Regions from separate parts of the Clostridium gasigenes genome, predicted to be linked through region 1. Evidence: a T-box and tRNA genes for the amino acid it is inferred to sense, from the RefSeq annotation. Region 1 holds a T-box; the other holds one or more tRNA genes.
What was found. A T-box is a leader RNA that pairs with one kind of tRNA and senses whether it is charged. The one in region 1 lies ahead of leuS (leucine--tRNA ligase), so its partner is inferred to be a tRNA-Leu.
Positions count from the first base shown of each region.

Region 2: it has a tRNA-Leu gene. The T-box ahead of leuS (leucine--tRNA ligase) is inferred to sense a tRNA for this amino acid. The anticodon was not compared.

Region 1 covers NZ_CP071376.1:2,150,595-2,156,128, reverse strand. The annotation lists gene J1C67_RS10115 (YccF domain-containing protein) at 1-350, opposite strand, end outside; gene J1C67_RS10110 (CoA-binding protein) at 617-976, opposite strand; gene J1C67_RS10105 (hypothetical protein) at 1,140-1,892, opposite strand; gene J1C67_RS10100 (helix-turn-helix domain-containing protein) at 1,998-2,204, opposite strand; gene J1C67_RS10095 (lactate utilization protein) at 2,710-3,348, shown strand; T-box leader at 3,456-3,664, shown strand; gene leuS (leucine--tRNA ligase) at 3,732-5,534, shown strand, end outside.
Region 2 covers NZ_CP071376.1:2,744,650-2,750,183, reverse strand. The annotation lists gene J1C67_RS12840 (putative bifunctional diguanylate cyclase/phosphodiesterase) at 1-1,111, opposite strand, end outside; gene J1C67_RS12835 (GGGtGRT protein) at 1,474-2,472, opposite strand; gene J1C67_RS12830 (iron-sulfur cluster assembly scaffold protein) at 2,497-3,189, opposite strand; tRNA gene J1C67_RS12825 (tRNA-Leu) at 3,440-3,522, shown strand; gene J1C67_RS12820 (MIP/aquaporin family protein) at 3,838-4,542, opposite strand; gene J1C67_RS12815 (iron-containing alcohol dehydrogenase) at 4,730-5,534, opposite strand, start outside.

The DNA.
Region 1 (5,534 bases):
TTACCAAATGGCATTAATGATAATCTTGCAAGTTTTAATGATTGTTTTGCAAATGGAATACCTACTATAGTAATACATAAAAAGAATGCACTTATCAAATTAGCTATACATAATTCTAATCCACCAAAAATAAGCCATAATATATTCAGTATTAAACTACCATTACCTGTATCAACAGTTATAACTTCTTTTCCAAATGGAGCTAGTTGTAACCCTGCCATTTTAAAGCATTGTAACCCTATTGGAATTCCAACTATTGTTAAGCACCATAAAACTCCTGTGAAAGCCCAAGCTATCGCAGCAACTAAACCTCCAAATATAATCCAAATAATATTTCCTAAACAACTCATTTATTTTACCTCACTTATAATTTAAAATAATAGTTTAATAACAATTCTATATTGTAACTGTTATTAATTTTCTATATATATTATTATAAACCTTTTATTTTGTTCACAGGTAAAATTTTGTCATATTTAAGGTTTATTTAAGGCATAGTAAATAAATAACACACCAAATATTCTTAATTTTTAAAAGCTAGAATACATGTCTGTTATTTATTTAGACATTCCTAAAAATTTCTAAATGCTAGTAACTATTTTATTATACGCCACTTCTATAATTCTACTAATGCACAACCTCTAATTGCCATAATATTATTTTCATTACAATAATTTATTATTTCAATACTTTCTGCCCCTGGTTGAATTAAAATTTTAGTTATTCCAATTTTCTTAGCTTCTTTTATAAATTCTAATCCTAGTTTTGGATTTATACATAAATCTATAGAATCTATTTTATACGGAACTTCTTTTAAAGTTTTATAAACTCTATCTCCCCCCTTTGGATGAACACCTACTACTGTATGACCTTTTAACTTGAATTTTTCTAAAATTTTATATGCATATTTAGTTGAATTTGTAACATCTCCAATTACAACCCAATTTTTTTCCTTAATTAATTCTTTTGCTTCCATATTTCTTCCTCCTTATTAATTTAAATATTTAAACATAATTATTTAATATTATACTATATTTAAATATTCCCTACTATTGTATTCCATTAGTCAGTATTTTTTTCAAAACTCACCATTTTTATTCTTATTCTTCAAAAATAAATTCTTTCATAGTTAATAACATCTACCAATACTCATGAAAATATATTATTCTATGTTTATCTTTATTTATTATTACCCCATATTGAATTCCATGATTCCAGTAACCATCTCCACTTGATTTCCTAGCCTCTGATATATATATTATAAATTTATCACTACTTTCTGGGGAACTCTTGTAATCTATAGCTTCTGAAATTTCACTGTCCGCCAAAACGCATATATTTTCACCAGCTATTTTAATTTCTTCAATACTCTCAAGTACATATTTACTTTTACCTCTTAATTCTTCATCTATTTTCTCTTCATTTTCACTATCAATATCATAGGATAAGTATAATCCTGATCCCCCCTGCATAAATGCAGCCCATTCTTCAAACTCAATATTTTCTGCATCTTTAGGAATTTCAGCAGGGAAATATTGCATTTCATTATCGGAATATAGTTTTCTTATTCTAGGATAATTTTTAACATCAGTATTTCTATCAAATGTTTCACTAACAATTAATTTTCCAAAATTAATTGTTAATAATATTATACTTAAGCTAATCACTATAGTATTTATAATAATCATTGTAATTGTTCTAATTTCCTTCTTATAGAATATCATTAATAAAATACTTGCTACTAAAAATGGTATAAATGCTATAACAATATTATTAAGTTGAAAAAACCTACACATCTTATTGTTAATTATTAAATTTAAACACCCTAATATAAAAAATATAATACACATACTTAAATTCACTTTATTATTTTTTATAATCATTTTCCACATAAAAAGTCCCCCCTGCATAAATGTAGCCCATTCTTCAAACTCAATATTTTCTGCATCTTTAGGAATTTCAGCAGGGAAATATTGCATTTCATTATCGAATAATCTTTACTCATTTCTATACTCAAGAATATCTCCAGGTTGACAATTTAAAGCTTCACATATCTTTTCTAAAGTTGAAAATCTTACAGCCTTTGCTTTTCCTATTTTTAAATTTGATAAATTCGCTATTGTTATTTCAACCCTATCTGACAATTCATTTAAAGACATTTTTCTTTTTGCCATCATTACATCTAAATTTATTATTATACTCATTTCTTCACCTACACCGTTAAATCATTTTCCTCTTTAATTTTAATACCTTCTATCTAATACTTCTAAAAGAATTATTAATAATATTATCATGGTTGCTATAATAACTGCATTAAAGCTTGTATTAAATAACCCACTCATATCTTTTAAATTTATTATTCATTTTAAGCACTCCTAAATATTTACTATATAAATATAATATGCCAATTTTTATTGTTTAGCAATAAAAATTTATGTCTATTTGAGTATTTTTTATTTTCCTACGATATTTAAGATCATTCTTATATATATTTTTTCAAATTCCTTACATTAATATTAGCTATTTTAAAAAATTAATTTAATTAAGTTACTTTTTTAAAATAACAGGTTCTCAAATAACAAAATTAATATCCCTAATATTATATATGATTAGAAATTTATTTTAAACCGGTTTACTAACTATTGATATCTATGTTAATATTAAAATAAATAAAATTTATGCCTTATATTTATTCAAGGAGTGATTTAAATGGACAAGGTAAAAAAATGGAAATATGAATGTGATGGTAAAAAATTGGTAGCTATTTTAAATGCTAAAAAATATGATGCTATTTACGTGAACAACATAGGTGAGGCAAAAGAAAAAGTATTAGAATTACTACCTGAAGAATCTAGTGTTGCATTAGGTGGATCTGTAACTTTAAATGAGATGGATTTAATTAATGTTATAAGAAATGGAAATTATAATTTCTATGATAGATATCAAGATTTACCTTTTAGTGATATTGTTGAAATAATGAGACAATCTATGGTAGCCGATTATTTAATAACAAGTACAAATGCAGTTACTGAGGCTGGTGAACTTGTAAACATGGATTGCTCAGGTAATAGAGCTGCTGGAATGCTATTTGGCCCAAAAAAGGTAATTGTAGTTATTGGTGCAAATAAACTAGTTAAGAATATGGATGAAGCTTTAGAAAGAATAAAAAACGTAGCTATACTAAATTCTAAAAGAATAAATCATAAAACACCTTGCGCAGAAACTGGAGTATGTAATGATTGTTTTGTAAAAGGAAGATTATGCAACTATTTATCAGTCGTAAATAACGGAGCCAAATTTCCAGGAAGATTTACAATAATAGTAGTTGGGGACGAAGTTGGATACTAAGTTAAACTTAAAATATTTCATTTGATTAACTAATTTCACTTTTTAAATACCTTCTTATTGACTACTTATGTTGATTTAGGATATACTTATAAATAATAATTTAAATATAATATGCTTTGATTAGAAGTAGTACTATAAAAATGTAACCTTTAGAGAGCTGTTGTTTGGTGTAAAACAGTGTTGCAATTATAGGAACTTATCTATGAGCTTACTTGTTTAAAAGCAAGTACGGGAAATCGTTAAATTTTTAAGTGAGAAGATTATTAATCTTCTAATTAGAGTGGTACCACGGAAACTACAAGCTTTCGTCTCTTTGTATAGAGATGAAAGCTTTTTTTGCGTGTCAAACCAATTAATTCACTAAATAACAGGAGGAATAAAAAATGAGTAATTATGGAACTAGTATTGATACTAAATGGCAAAACAAATGGGATGAAACAGATCTTTATAAATTTAATCCAGAAAATCCTGGTGAAAAACTTTATGTTTTAGAAATGTTTTCTTACCCATCAGGTAGTCAACTTCACGCTGGTCATTGGTTTAATTATGGGCCTGTAGATTCATGGGCTAGAATGAAAAAAATGCAAGGTTTTAACGTTTTTCAACCTATGGGATTTGATGCTTTTGGTTTACCTGCTGAAAATTTTGCAATTAAAACTGGTATCCATCCTAAGGATTCAACAGTTAAAAACATTGCTAATATGGAAAAACAATTAAGAGCAATGGGTGCTATGTTTAACTGGGAAAATGAAGTTGTAACATGTAACCCTGACTATTATAAATGGACTCAATGGTTATTTGTTAAACTTTATAATAAAGGTTTAGCTTATAGAAAAAAGGCTCCTGTAAATTGGTGTCCATCTTGCAACACTGTTTTAGCTAATGAGCAAGTTCATGATGGTTCTTGCGAGCGATGTTCAACTGAGGTTACTAAAAAAGATTTAACTCAGTGGTTCTTAAAAATAACTGATTATGCAGATGAACTTCTTGAAAAATTAGATACTTTAGATTGGCCAGAAAAAACTGTAGCTATGCAAAAGCATTGGATTGGTAAATCTACTGGTGCTGAAGTTACATTTAAAGTTAAAGATTCAGATATAAACTTTGATGTGTTTACTACAAGAGTTGATACTTTAAATGGAGTTACTTATGTTGTTTTAGCTCCTGAAAATCCTTTAGTAGATGACTTAACACTTGCTGAAAATAAAGCTGCTGTTGAATCTTACAAAGAAGCTGCTAAAGTACAAACAGACATTGAAAGACAATCTATTTCTAGAGAAAAAACTGGTGTCTTCACTGGTTCTTACGCTATAAACCCTATAAATGGACGTGAAGTTCCAGTTTGGGTTGCAGATTATGTTCTTGCAACTTATGGAACAGGTGCTGTTATGGCAGTTCCAGCTCATGATGAAAGAGATTTTGCCTTTGCACAAAAGTTTAACTTAAAAATAGAAAGAGTTATAACTAGTAAAAATGGTAAAAACAACGAGCTTCCATACTGTGAATATGGCGTTTTAGTTAACTCCTCTGAATTTGATGGATTAACTACTGAAGTTGCTAAAGAAAAGGTAGTTGCTAAACTAGCAGAAGACACTCTTGGAACTGCTAAAGTTAACTATAGATTAAGAGATTGGTTAGTTTCAAGACAAAGATACTGGGGTGCCCCAATTCCAATTATTCATTGCGAAAAATGTGGAACTGTTCCAGTACCTGAAGATCAATTACCAGTAGAACTTCCATACAATGTTGAATTTGCACCAGATGGTAAATCACCACTTGCAAAATGTGAAGAGTTTGTTAATGTACCTTGTCCAACTTGTGGATCTCCTTCAAAAAGAGAATGTGACACATTAGATACTTTTGTATGTTCATCATGGTACCAAATGAGATACCCTGATAATAAAAATACTAAGATTGCTTTTGATCGTGATCTAATTAATAAAATGCTTCCAGTTGATAAATACGTTGGTGGACCAGAGCATGCTTGTATGCATCTTCTATATGCAAGATTTATTACTAAAGCACTTCGTGATATGGGCTATTTAGATTTTGATGAACCATTTAAATCATTAACTCACCAAGGTTTAATACTTGGACCTGATGGTTTAAAAATGAGTAAATCAAAAGGAAATACAATTTCTCCTGACTCTTATATAAAAGAGTATGGTGCTGATGTATTTAGAGTG
Region 2 (5,534 bases), 590 kb from region 1:
TTACTCTATCCAACTCGCTAATAAAAAATCTTCTATTTGATAGATTAGTAAGATAATCTTCTTTTGCCAAAATATTTAAATTTTCATTTGATTTTCTTAACTCCTTAGTCTTTTCTAAAACAATCTTTTCAAGTGATTCATTCTGCTGATTTTGTTTTTTAATTAATAATACATTTTTATAAAAAATGTCAATATATATTGTAATTATGTAGTGAACTAGTATTACCACTGCTACGAATATTGTATCTTTTATGTTAAACAAGTTAAAAGCCCTCAATAAAAATGGAACTATAAATAACGCTAATGACAATTTATCATTTCTTGTATTTTCATAAACACCTAACCTTATATCTTCTTTTCTATGTGTAGTAGGTTTATATAATTCATATAATCCAGCATAAGAAAAAATTGCTAAAGAAAATATATAGGTAAAATCAGATATATTATTTTCAACGTATAGATTATTTAGAGATTGATATGAATATATTAAGTCTCCTAGAGTAAATACTAAGATACCTAATACTATTATCTTTAAAGTTTGAGATTTTCTTAAATTTACTGAAGAAATAAGAACTACTATAGCCATCACTATAGATATTAAGTCTGTTACATTATATAATATATTTATAACAATTTCAGTTGAACTTCCAGTGATAAAATCCACATATCTGTAAAAAAACACCTTCCATGCAATATATATAATAATAACTACGGTTGTAAATACATCTAAAAATAATTGAACTAAATTCCATCTATCCCTCTGTTTAATAAAATATATGAACATAGCACTTAGAATACATATATTAGGAATTAAGTATAAATATAAAAATAAATCGATCTTAACAGGATTAACCAAAAACACATAAGTGTTATATATCCATAAACAATCTGAAATTAACCAACTAAAACATGCTATAGAAAGCATAAGCCAATTATTCCTAAAACGCTCCGCTTTTTTATAAGTATACAACAAAATAATAAAGATAATAATTTGTTCAATAATAGATATAAAATCTGCTACGAAAGAATTATTTTCTATAGAATTGTAGAAATAAGATATTGTAATTATAACTAACAATATAGATAATAAATAAAATTTATTTTTTTTCATTTGCAATCCTCTTTTCTACTGTTTTTTCATTACTTTAACTCTTATAATTTAAATTATTATTGTTTGTATTTTAAAAAATATCAGAAAACACTCCTCGTGTTGAAATCATTTTAATTCATGTAAAATAAAGAAAGTGGCTATTGTGTCATATTGCACTTCATTCACAACAACAATATACTCATCTATTGCCCCTATTTAGTTTAATATTTAAATAACCATTTCTTTTTCAATAACCCTAAAGATTCCTTCGAATTTAATAATAATCACCTTTCTAAGAAGAAAAAAGCCTTGTACAAAGGATTCCCCCTAAGTACAAGGCTTTACATATAAATTAAATACTAGTAAAAGTAATTAACTTATTATTATTTACAAGCTTCTTCTATAGCAACTGCAACAGCAACTGTAGCACCAACCATTGGGTTATTTCCCATTCCGATAAGACCCATCATTTCAACGTGAGCTGGAACTGATGATGATCCTGCGAATTGTGCATCTGAATGCATTCTTCCCATTGTATCTGTCATACCGTATGAAGCAGGGCCTGAACCCATGTTATCTGGATGAAGAGTTCTTCCTGTTCCACCACCTGATGCAACTGAGAAGTATTTCTTTCCTAGATTAACCATTTCTTTTTTGTAAGTTCCAGCAACTGGATGTTGGAATCTTGTTGGGTTTGTTGAGTTACCAGTGATTGATACATCAACGCCCTCATGGTGCATTATAGCAACCCCTTCTCTAACGTCATCAGATCCGTAACATTTAACTGATCCTCTTGGTCCGTTTGAGTAAGCTTTTTCTCTTACGATGTTTAAGTGACCAGTTTTATAGTCAAACTTAGTTTCAACATAAGTGAATCCATTAATTCTTGAGATTATAAATGCAGCATCTTTTCCAAGACCATTTAATATAACTCTTAATGGAGATTTTCTTACTTTATTAGCTTTTTCAGCTATTTTTATAGCACCTTCAGCAGCCGCGAATGATTCGTGACCAGCTAAGAATGCGAAACATTCAGTTTCTTCTCTTAAAAGCATAGCTCCTAAGTTACCATGTCCAATACCTACTAATCTATCATCAGCAACTGAACCTGGGATACAGAAAGCTTGTAATCCTTCTCCAAGTGCAGCAGCAGCATCAGCAGCTTTTACGCAACCTTTCTTAATTGCAATGGCAGCACCTAAAGTGTAAGCCCACATAGCGTTTTCAAATGCGATTGGTTGAGTTGACTTAACGATTTCGTAAACGTCGATACCCTTTTCGTCACATACAGCCTTTGCATCTTCTAATGTTTCCATTCCGTATTGTTGTAATACTGGAGTGATTTGGTTGATTCTTCTTTCATAACTTTCAAATAATGCCATGTTTCTAGTCCTCCTTATAATATATTAGTTGTGTCTTGGATCTATAACTCTAACTGCTTCATCGAATCTTCCGTATTGGCCAGTAGCCTTTACTAAAGCTTCATTAGCTTCCATTCCCTTAGCAACGAATTCCATCATCTTACCTAAGTGAACAAATTTATAACCAATGATTTCTCCATCAGCATCTAAAGCTGTTTCTGTAATATATCCTTCAGCCATTTCTAAGTATCTTGGTCCCTTAGCAACTGTTCCGTACATAGTACCAACTTGTGATCTTAGGCCTTTACCTAAATCTTCAAGTCCAGCTCCTATTGGTAATCCATCTTCTGAGAAAGCAGTTTGAGTTCTTCCGTATACTATTTGTAGGAATAACTCTCTCATAGCTGTGTTTATTGCATCACAAACTAAATCTGTGTTTAATGCTTCTAGTATAGTTTTTCCTGGTAATATTTCTGAAGCCATAGCTGCTGAATGAGTCATTCCTGAACATCCAATAGTTTCTATTAACGCCTCTTCTATTATTCCGTCCTTAACATTTAAAGTAAGCTTACATGCTCCTTGTTGTGGCGCACACCAACCCACACCATGAGTTAATCCTGAAATATCTGTTACTTCTTTAGATTGAACCCATCTTCCTTCTACAGGAATAGGTGCTGAACCATGGTTAGGTCCCTTAGCTACAACACACATTTCTTCAACTTCTCTTGAATACATCATAAACTGATCCTCCCTAATTATGAAATAGTTATAAGCTTGTCTACTTTAACTACTAAAAGTTTGATATGTAGACATTATAACTGGGCCAAATTTAAACCCACTGGGTTAAATTGCCCCTACTCTTATAATATCAGAACTTTTCTACTGTAACAACAATTTATTATGTTTTTTTTACTTTTATATTGATATTTTTTTATCACTTGAAATTAATCTTAAAATATGTTATTATATATTCACAGGAACATGTTATGCCGACATGGCGGAACTGGCAGACGCACATGACTCAAAATCATGCGGGAAACCGTGTGGGTTCAATTCCCACTGCCGGCACCAAACAAAATAAGAAGCACTGATATTATTAACTTATACAAGTTGTAATATCGGTGCTTTTTATTTTTATCAATATCTTTATATAATGTTATTTATCTTTTTTCAAATTTCCCTTCATTTACATGGTATCAATTATAACTGTCCTCAAATTTTCGAGAATAGTCATTTAAATTAATACATCAAAAAAACAAGGCTTGAATAACTATTTCTAGCTCCCCAAACCTTATTCCTTAATTATAGATAATAAGTCATTATCCTTATCTAGTACAAACAAGACTAAGGCTCTTTGACTTATTACTTATTCTACAATTTCTAATATTAAAATATACTTACATATAGTAAAGCCCCTAATATTGCTCCAAGTATTGGTGCTACTACTGGTATCCATGCATAACCCCAATCTGAACCACCTTTATTTGGTACAGGTAATAAATAATGCATAAGTCTTGGTCCAAGGTCTCTTGCTGGGTTAATAGCATAACCTGTAGGCCCCCCTAAAGATAATCCTATAGCCCATACTAATACACCTATTACGAAGGGTTGAACTCCCTCAACAAAAGGATGTGCAGTTATTCCAAGCATTGCAAAAACAAATATAAAAGTCCCTATAAATTCAGTTGCAAAATTAAATTTTGGATTCCTTATTTCTGGAGATGTACAAAACACACCTAGTTTTGTAGCTTTGTCTTCTGTTTCTTCAAAATGATTATAATAAGAAATAAGAACTAGTCCGGCTCCTAAAAATGCTCCAACAAATTGAGCTACTAAATACATTGGTACATTTGCCCATGGAAATTTTCCAACAACTGCAAGCGCCAATGTAACTGCTGGGTTAAAGTGTGCTCCACTAACGCTTCCAAACATGTAAACTGGAACCGCTACAGCAAATGCCCATCCTGATGCAATAACTATCCAACCTGAGCTATTCCCTTTAGTTTTGTTAAGTATTACGTTTGCAACTACTGCATCGCCTAATAGTACTAATATTAAAGTTCCAAATAATTCTGCTAAAATCGTTGTCATACTCATAAGTCTTTACCATCCTTCATTTTATAAGGCACCTGAAAAAATAATAAATCAAAGTGCAATGTTTATTTTTCACCCTAGTTTATTATTTTTTTCAGATACCTAATTTCAAGTAAGGAACCCCTTTAAAACAAAGGAGTTCCTATATTTTATAATATGTTAATTTATCCAACTAGTCCTAATATTAGAACGCAGCTTTGAATATTTGCATTATTTCCTTTTCATTTCCTTTTCTTGGATTACTGAAAGAATTTCCATCTTTTAATGCCATTTTAGCCATGTATGCGAAATCTTCTTCTTTAATTCCCATTTCTTTTAAGCTTGAAGGAATTCCGATTTCTTTTGAAAGTTTAAACATAGCATCAATAGATTTTTCAGCAGCTTCCATAACTGATAACCCAGCTATGTTTTCTCCCATGAACTCAGCTATATCAGCAAATTTAGCAGGGTTTGATATTAAGTTATATCTCTCAACATGTGGAAGAAGCATAGCATTAGCTACTCCATGAGGCATATCGTATAATCCACCTAATTGGTGAGCCATAGCATGAACATATCCTAAGTTAGCATTGTTGAATGCCATACCTGCTAAGAATGAACCATATGCCATATTTTCTCTTGCTACTAAGTTTTCACCAAAAGCAACAGCTTGTCTTAAGTTATTTGATATTAATTTTATAGCTTGAATAGCAGCGGCATCTGTTACAGGGTTTGCATCTATTGATACATATGCTTCAATAGCGTGAGTTAAAGCATCCATTCCTGTAGCAGCTGTTAAACCAGCAGGTTTTTTAACCATTAACATTGGATCGTTGAATGAAACTAAAGGTAAGTTTCTCCAGCTAACTATAACATATTTAACTTTTGTTTTAGTGTTAGTTATAACACAATGTCTTGTAATTTCACTTGCTGTTCCAGCTGTAGTATTAACTGCAACTATTGGTGGAAGTGCAACTGTTAAAGTTTCTATTCCAGCATATTCATAAAGA